DNA from 2 places in the Parendozoicomonas sp. 2304DJ65-17 genome. Region 2 is predicted to be linked to the other one. Evidence: riboswitches for the same ligand, from Rfam matches in the RefSeq annotation. Region 2 holds a riboswitch; the other holds the start of a gene.
What was found. A riboswitch is a leader RNA that binds a small molecule or an ion and turns the genes downstream of it on or off. The one in region 2 is predicted to bind thiamine pyrophosphate.
Positions count from the first base shown of each region.

Region 1 (4,213 bases), on a different contig from region 2:
GCTGGTAATATACCGCCAGATCAACATCTCCTGCCGCAACCAGTTTAGGCGGAAGGTCAGGGTCTGCTGGCTCCTGGATAGTGACCTTTACTCCAGTTTTATCAAAGTACCCCTTTTGATGGGCAATAATAATCGGGCCATGGTCTGGGTTCACAAACCATTCCAGCATCAGCTTTAACTCTTCCGGCTTCTGGGGAGCCGCCATTACCGCAAGCGGCATTATTAACCCCAGAACCAGTACTGCGAATTTTCTCATCATTTTGTTTTCTCTCTCAGATCAACCGCAAAATCAGTGAGCCGTGTTTTCCTGCCAGGGAATTAACCAGCGCAACAGGGAATCCGTCAGGTAATAGAGGCCAACGGAGCAGACAGCCAGAACAGTCAGTGCCGCAAACATTAAATCAACCCACAGTCGTGCATTCGCCTGTAGCATCAAATAGCCAAGCCCGGCACTGGAACCCACCCATTCCCCAACAACAGCACCTATAGGTGCCACAACTACCGCCACTCTTAATCCAGAAGCCAACGCTGGTAACGCCGCGGGCCAGCGAATGATTCGCAGAATAGACCAGGAGTTTCCGCCCATGGTATGGGCCAGATCCAGCCAACCCTGATGAGTATGGCGTAAGCCGTCATAACAGCAGGTGGCAACGGGGAAGAAGATAATCAGCACCGTCATCACCACTTTGGAGGCCATGCCATAACCAAACCAAAGCATTAAAACAGGAGCCAGGGCGAAGACAGGAATAGCCTGGGTAATCAGCAAAATTGGCAAGAGCCATGGACGCACTCTGGCGAAATAAACCAGCACCAAAGCCATTAATACCCCAAACAGAACCCCCAGAAACAACCCCATTAACATTTCTGAGAATGTGACCAATGTATGCTCAAGCAGTAATCCGGCATCTTCGATGATTCTGTCGAAAACAGCACCTGGCTCCGGAATGATATAAGGCGGAACATCAAATAGGCTAATAACGGCCTGCCAGAGCAATAGCAGGCCGGCTAATACCACCAGTGGTTTTAAAGAGTCTTTCATTGCTTGGCCTCCACTGGTATTTCTTCATGGCGAAGGCGATCCAGAAGTTGCCCCTGCAAAGACATAAGTTCACGATCTTCCAGCGACCGGGGAGTTCGCCCTGGGGGCGCGATGGGGTCTGTCAATTGCGCGGGCTGCCCGCGGAGATGATAAACATGGTGCCCCAAACGCAGAGCTTCCAGAGGGTCATGAGTAATCAATAACACAGTTCGCCCAGTGAGCAGTTCGCAGGAGAGATCCTGCAAATCAAGGCGAGTGATGGCATCCACAGCGGCAAAAGGTTCATCCATCAAAACAACCGGACGATCTTCCATCAAGGTACGAGCCAGAGCCACCCGCTGACGCTGACCACCCGAGAGGTTCTGGGGTAAAACTGAAGCTTTGTCGGCAAGACCTACCCGTTCCAGTACAGACAAAGCCCGTTCCAGTACATCATGGGCCAGTTTCTTTTTTCGAAATAATGAACGACTGCGCAATTGTTCGCCAACCGTTACATTCTCCAGCACGCTGGCCCAGGGAAGCAGTGAATCCTGCTGGGACATCCAGGCAATTCGGCCTTCCAATGGCAGGCTATCACCACAGATAACCTCGCCACTGGTAGAGATATTTCTTGCGTCGGTTAATCCCGCAATCATTCTCAATAGTGTGGTTTTGCCCACACCACTTCCACCCAAAAGGCAGGTCCAGCGACCGCCTTCCAAGGTTAAATTCAGATTTTCAAAAATCTGGTGATCACCATAGGCCAGCCCGGCACTACGGAGAGTGATATCAAACATAAAAGTCGGAAGCTCCGTCCGAAAGCGGAGGAAGCTGACAGGAAGGAATACCTTCAACACACGGTATCAGGTAGGGTGAAAGGCCTGTCGGTTTCCTACGCCAGCATTATCTGGTTCAGGTCTGTGGGTCTTTCTCAGCCACCCGGCTCTGCAAAGTCTGCGGGCAGCACCCCAACCAACGTGCAGCAATCTATAGGTTTTGGTTTTAAAAAGCACCTGTTTTTACTGCTAAGTACCTATTTTTTGACCTCAAACGTACGGACTCCTGCCTGAGAAGAAACAGCGAACACAATAAAGTCAGAACCTCAGTAGCGGGAGCCACAAGCCAGATACCGGTTTCACCGAGAATTTCAGGCAAAACCAGAAGCAACACACTTACCAGCACCATGCCCCGCAATAATGAAAGTGCTCCGGCATGGAATGGCTTCTCCATAGCGGTGAAGAACCCGGAAATCACGATATTGAGCCCGGTGAACAGAAATGCAGAACCGAAGATCAACAGAATATTTACTGAACGGTCTATCATCGCCCGTTCATTGAGGAACAGTGTCGCAATCTCATTCCCCCAGAACGACACCACCAGATAAGCCACCACACCACAGATAACAGATATTTTAATTGTTAGGGTAACAACAGCCCACAGTTCCCAGTTCTGACCACAGCCTCTTAAATAAGTGACGATTGGCTGCATACCCTGAGTTAAACCAATCATAGTCAGAATCATCAGGTTATTGACGTAACCCACCACACTGAATGCGGCCAGGTCTGCTGCACTTAGTCGGGACATAATCACTGTATTAAAGGCCAACAGAACAACACCAGCAGACACTTCGGTAATACAGTCAGGAATGCCAACTTTTATGAAACTCATCAACTCTCTGGCTGCAGGCATAACCCGCATAAAGCGAATGGTTCCCTTAGCACAGAAGAAATGGGTGATCAGTAAGCTGGCCTGCAGTATCTGGGCACTGCCCGTGGCAATTGCCGCGCCCCGCAACCCCATTCCCATACGGATCACCAGAATATAATCCAGCACAATATTTGTAAGAGCGGCGAGCAGAATGGCACACAGTTCCTTGCGGGGGAAACCGTCGAACTTAACAAATACCTCCATCGAATAAGACAACATGTAAAAGGTATTGAAGATCAGCAGGGTTCCGAGATATTCCGCAACAAGCCCGACCAGTTCTCCTTTAGCTCCCAGCAAGCGGGCAACAGTTTCAATATTGAAATAACTGATTAAACAAACAGAGGTACCCACAACAGTCAGCGTATAAAACGCCATGGAAAAAATTCTGCTGGAAGCCTGATTATCACCCTCACCCTTTTTGCAGCCGGCCATAGTTGCGGCGCCGATAGTGATGAGGATAGTAATCGCGTAAAGAACACTGATAAAAGGAAGGGTAAGGTTTACAGCAGCAAGAGCCTCTGGGCCAACACCCTGACCAACAAAAATACCATCCACCATGGTATAAAGCGCAAGAACCCAAACCGCCATGGTTGAAGGAAGTGCATAGCGGAAAAGGGTTCGGCCGGTGCCATCCCGGGCAAGGTCGATCGACTTGGACATGAATTTCCTGAAACTGATAAAGAGTGTTCGGGAATCAGAGTGTGAAAAAAGTGAAGAAAAACCTATTCCTAGAAACCATGACTTAGCTTCGGTTTAACGCAACCACTCTAATTTTAAAAACCTAACACTCATCATTCGGTCTCGAGAGTTTCAGTCAGGCTTTCATTTAATAACCAGTCACGGAATATCCCAGCATTTGGATGAAGGTACTGGTGAGATGGATAGGCCAGATAAAATGATTCCGAAGTTTTTACCCGGTAAGAGAGCGGTGCTACCAGCCGCCCATCCTCAAGCATGGATTCCACCAGCGACGTGCGGCCAAGAGCAATACCCTGCCCGTGAATAGCCATTTCCAGAGCGGTAATCAGTGTATCGAATTGCATGCCTGGTGTTTTCTCACAGGGTTCGTGACCAATTTCCCGGAACCAGTAGCCCCAGCCTTCTTCATAGCCAATCACATGTAACAGAGTATGTTCAGCCAGCTGTTCAGGAGTGGTAGGGAGTTCAATATGTTCTGCGAGTTTCGGACTGCAAACTGGCAACAGCTCATCATCTGTCAGCCGATCAGCTTTCAGGCCCGGCCATTGTCCCTTGCCATAACGAATCTCCATATCCGCTTCTTTGTCCTGTTCTTTAACCCAGATATTACTGGTAAAGCGGATGCCGATATCCGGATAGAGTTTTCGAAAACGCTCCATTCGGGGGGCCAGCCAGGTAGTAAAAAATACCAGGTTAACCCTGACCGTTAACTGCCGGCTCCGCCCCTGACCAAAAAGCTCTTCAGTAGCGGCCGCCAGTCGTTCAACAGATTCATGAACAACCGGCAGA
Region 1 is NZ_JBYVJV010000003.1:504,296-508,508, forward strand. It holds gene ACY2RR_RS11580 (ABC transporter substrate-binding protein) at 1-259, opposite strand, end outside; gene ACY2RR_RS11585 (ABC transporter permease) at 290-1,039, opposite strand; gene ACY2RR_RS11590 (ABC transporter ATP-binding protein) at 1,036-1,815, opposite strand; TPP riboswitch at 1,891-1,999, opposite strand; gene ACY2RR_RS11595 (MATE family efflux transporter) at 2,021-3,385, opposite strand; gene gcvA (transcriptional regulator GcvA) at 3,517-4,213, opposite strand, start outside.
Region 1: linked by a shared signal. The riboswitch ahead of ACY2RR_RS11590 (ABC transporter ATP-binding protein) and the one ahead of thiC (phosphomethylpyrimidine synthase ThiC) in region 2 are both predicted to bind thiamine pyrophosphate.

Region 2 (4,213 bases):
GGTAGTTTCAGTTATCTAGGCTATGCGGTTGATCCGGTTGACGCCGGTGCTTTCATGACCGCACTTGAAGGCAGGAAGTGCCCACTCTGTTTGGAAATTCTTTATCGACCAGTCACTGTTTGCGGTCAAGATGCCCATCGATTGTGTGAACCGTGCATGGATAATTATCTAAAGGCCAAACCAAAAGTGTGTCTTTCCCGCTGCAAACTGCCAGGAGAGCCTGAAAAGCAATACTTACGGGGAGATAGTGAATTGTTCTCCAGTATAAAAATTCACTGTCCCTTACATGAGAGCTGTACCGAGAATGTGTCTTTGGGTCAGCTTCAGAGTTATGAAGAAAAGCGCCGTGCAGAAGCCAAAAAAGAATACCCCACTGATAACCTAACCGAGAGTGACGTTAAAACTTACGCAGTAGATTTTTACTGGGAAGAAATGGGATTGAATGTATTGGAGGGAGCTTCCAAGGCTGTTCCTAATGCTGATCCAGATAATCATCTTAATGTTTGCCCATATCGCCCTATTGTTTGCCGGGGTTGTAAGAAAGCTGTTCCTGCGAATACCTATAACGACCATAAAAAAGCCGGTAATTGCTCGAAAGGAAGAACGTGTACAAGCTGTAGTAAAGGGCGTCTGGAAGGTGAAAGTGGTTTCCATGATGACCAGTGCATACCCGAAATGCTGAAAGGTGCAACAACATCAAAAGAGATTGACTATATGCACGATGTCATGTCGTTTGCGGCAGAATCCTATGAGCAGCAGAGCAAATGGCAGCGAGAGCTTACATCGGAATTACTGAGAGCCAAGTTAAAAGCTAAAGCAAAAGAGGAAGAGTTAAGAAGCACTATCTCTGAGTTGCAAGAGAAAAACCAAACACATGTGATGCTTCAGCGAGAGTACGAAGCTCAGGCAAGAACTCTGCAGGAACAGAACGAAAAATCTGCTCGTACAGCGCCACCTATGCGAAAGCGAAGTGGAATTCCTGTTTTTAATGCCGCTAGAGAAGCGATTAGTGGTGCAATGAAGCAGGCTGCGAAAGCTACCAAAAACGCGGGTGATAACACTCCAATGAAAGAGCTTTCTCAAAGTTTGAGTAATTCAAATGTTGGAAACTGTTTCAGAACGGTTAGCGGCATGAACTATCTCTCCAGTCAGAGTAAGTCCAATGAGGTTTTCCTCCACATTCACAATGCGGATGTTTTACCAAGAACCGGGGAAGAAGATGTTTCCTGGCGTAGTCTCTGCGGCGTGAGTTGTCATACATCTGTGTACCGGGATGATGACAATATCTATGTAGAATTTGGCTGGCAGGCCAATGATCAGCAGAAAGTCGGGCAGGCCCCGGATGCCGATATTATTGTTGAGGCGTTTCATGATGATCCTGCTCATTGCCGCAGAAGTTCTACTGAATTCAAATCGACCGACTCACAAACCCATATCCGTTCTAATGGTCATGGAAGGCGTTTTCTGGTTGCGACAATTCCTGTTCCCCGTGAAGGTGCAGTTGCTGCAGCTGAAAAAGAGCCAGAAGAGTTTATTGTGCGCTTGAAGGTTAAAAACTTTAAGGCAGTGGGTAGTGCCAGCCCCTCAACATCGAAAAGCAGCAAAAAGTAACAATCTGGTTTTGTTGACTTTTCATGAGGATCAATTGCTGTAAAGCAGCATAGGCACTTATACTGAGATCCGTTACTTGTCGGAGTGCCTGCAACTTTGTGTTTGCAGGCTGAGATTCCATTTTTAATGGGAAATCCGTAGAACCTGATCAGGTTAGAACCTGCGAAGGGAACAAGGATCGGCAGACACGACTCTTCTGCATATGGCTATTTACGTTAGCTGTTTTGCTTTTGAGTTATGTTTTTTAGTTTTGAGTCTGCCGTCTTCTACAATCCGGCAAGCAGTGTCCATTTTTCAAGAATATAAACAGGAACTGCTTCCATGGCTTGCAACCCGGATCACCTTCTTAAAGACGCCTGTCGTCCGTTTCCCTCTTCAAAGAAAGTTCATGTCACTGGCAGTCGGCCAGATATTCGTGTCGGAATGCGGGAAATTTCTCTATCCAATAGCCCGGAACGGTTTGGCGGCCAGCCTAATGAACCGGTCAGGGTTTACGATACGTCGGGGCCTTATACTGAGCCCGATTTTAACCATAACCTGAGAGAAGGTCTGGCACCTTTTCGCAAGCAATGGATTGAGGAGCGGGGTGATACTGAATTACTGGATAATCGCTCATCTTCTTTTGCCCGTTCCCGTGAGAATGACCTTCGTCTTGAGGAAGTACGTTTCACCAACCTGAAAACACCTCGAAAGGCCAAGTCTGGTAAAAATGTTTCGCAGATGTATTACGCCCGTCAGGGAATTATTACTCCTGAAATGGAATATATCGCAATACGGGAGAGTATGGGGCGAACTGATGGTGATGCCATCACCCCTGAGTTCGTTCGCAAAGAAGTGGCGGAAGGGCGAGCCATTATTCCTGCCAACATCAATCACCCGGAATCTGAACCGATGATTATTGGCCGGAATTTTCTGGTGAAGATCAACGCTAATATCGGCAACTCTCCAATCACTTCTTCGATTGAGGAAGAGGTGGAAAAGCTGCTGTGGTCGACCCGTTGGGGAGGCGACACGGTGATGGATCTATCTACCGGTAACAATATCCATGAAACCCGGGAGTGGATTATCCGCAACTCTCCGGTACCAATTGGTACCGTTCCTATCTATCAGGCTCTGGAAAAAGTGAAGGGCAAAATCAAAGACCTGAGCTGGGAAGTGATGCGGGATACCTTGATAGAACAGGCGGAGCAGGGCGTGGATTATTTTACTATTCACGCCGGTGTACTTCGGGAGCATGCTGCCAAAACCGCTAACCGGGTAACCGGTATTGTGTCCCGTGGTGGAGGCATACTGGCTCAGTGGTGTGAGATTCATAATCAAGAGAATTTCCTTTACACCCATTTTCGGGAAATCTGCGAAATTATGCAGGCCTATGATGTCAGTTTCTCTTTAGGTGATGGCTTACGTCCGGGTTGTACAGCGGATGCTAACGACGAAGCTCAGTTTGGTGAGCTGAGAACTTTAGGAGAGCTGACAAAAGTTGCCTGGGAATACGATGTGCAGGTAATGATTGAAGGCCCCGGTCATGTGCCAATGCATATGATTAAAGAAAATATGGAATTGCAGCTTGAATGCTGCCATGAAGCGCCTTTTTATACCTTGGGTCCGCTGATTACGGATATTGCTCCTGGTTATGATCACATCACTTCTGGCGTGGGTGCGGCAATGATTGGCTGGTATGGCTGCGCTTTGCTCTGTTACGTAACCCCCAAAGAGCATTTGGGGCTGCCAAACCGGGATGATGTTAAAGAAGGGTTGATCACCTACAAAATTGCTGCTCATGGTGCAGACCTGGCCAAAGGACACCCAGGTGCAAGAGTTCGTGATGATGCGCTATCAAAAGCGCGTTTTGAATTTCGCTGGGAAGATCAGTTTAACCTTGCTCTTGATCCGGAAACGGCCAAAGCCTACCACGATGAAACCCTGCCGCAGGATGGTGCCAAAGAGTCCGAGTTTTGCTCTATGTGTGGCCCGGATTTCTGCCCGATGCGGATGACCCGGGAGGTAAGGGAGTTGAGTGAAAAGGAAAGTGCTGAAAGCTGATGCTAAGGCGTTTTGTCATTTACAACAGGCGGTGTATTACACCTCCTGTTGTTTGGAAAGGTGATTGAAAACATGGTTTGCTAGTTTTTCCTTGGGCCAGCTTTCTAACTGAAGAATTTCTATATAAGGGTTGCCGCTGATAGATAACAACTCGCAAATTGCTGGCTCAGTTTTCAATCCGCTTCGTTTTAATGCTGTAATGCATTGTTGGAATTGTGTACCACCAACCTCAACTAATCGCTCCATAATTTTGTAATGGCGATATCCTGCCTGAGATTTTATTGCCAGAGACGTGCCGTAGATTTCAAATTCAAAATCTTTGAAGTAGAAGTTAGCAACTGTTCGCTCATTATTTGAACAAATGTAGGGAGCTTCGAATTCTGAAATCAGTTCCTTCAGATGCTTGGAGAACTCCACAGCATTTGTGTAGGAACAAATGATATCAATGTCACTTGTATCGGTGTCCAGACCAACCAGTATGGTGCTTACAACTTCCGGAGTGTAAGTCGAGAGTTTCTCCAGAATGCCACTATCAGTAATGGCCTTTTTGGCGCGCTCA
Region 2 is NZ_JBYVJV010000011.1:50,285-54,497, reverse strand. It holds gene ACY2RR_RS21175 (hypothetical protein) at 1-1,611, shown strand, start outside; TPP riboswitch at 1,682-1,799, shown strand; gene thiC (phosphomethylpyrimidine synthase ThiC) at 1,933-3,654, shown strand; gene ACY2RR_RS21165 (DUF4269 domain-containing protein) at 3,691-4,213, opposite strand, start outside.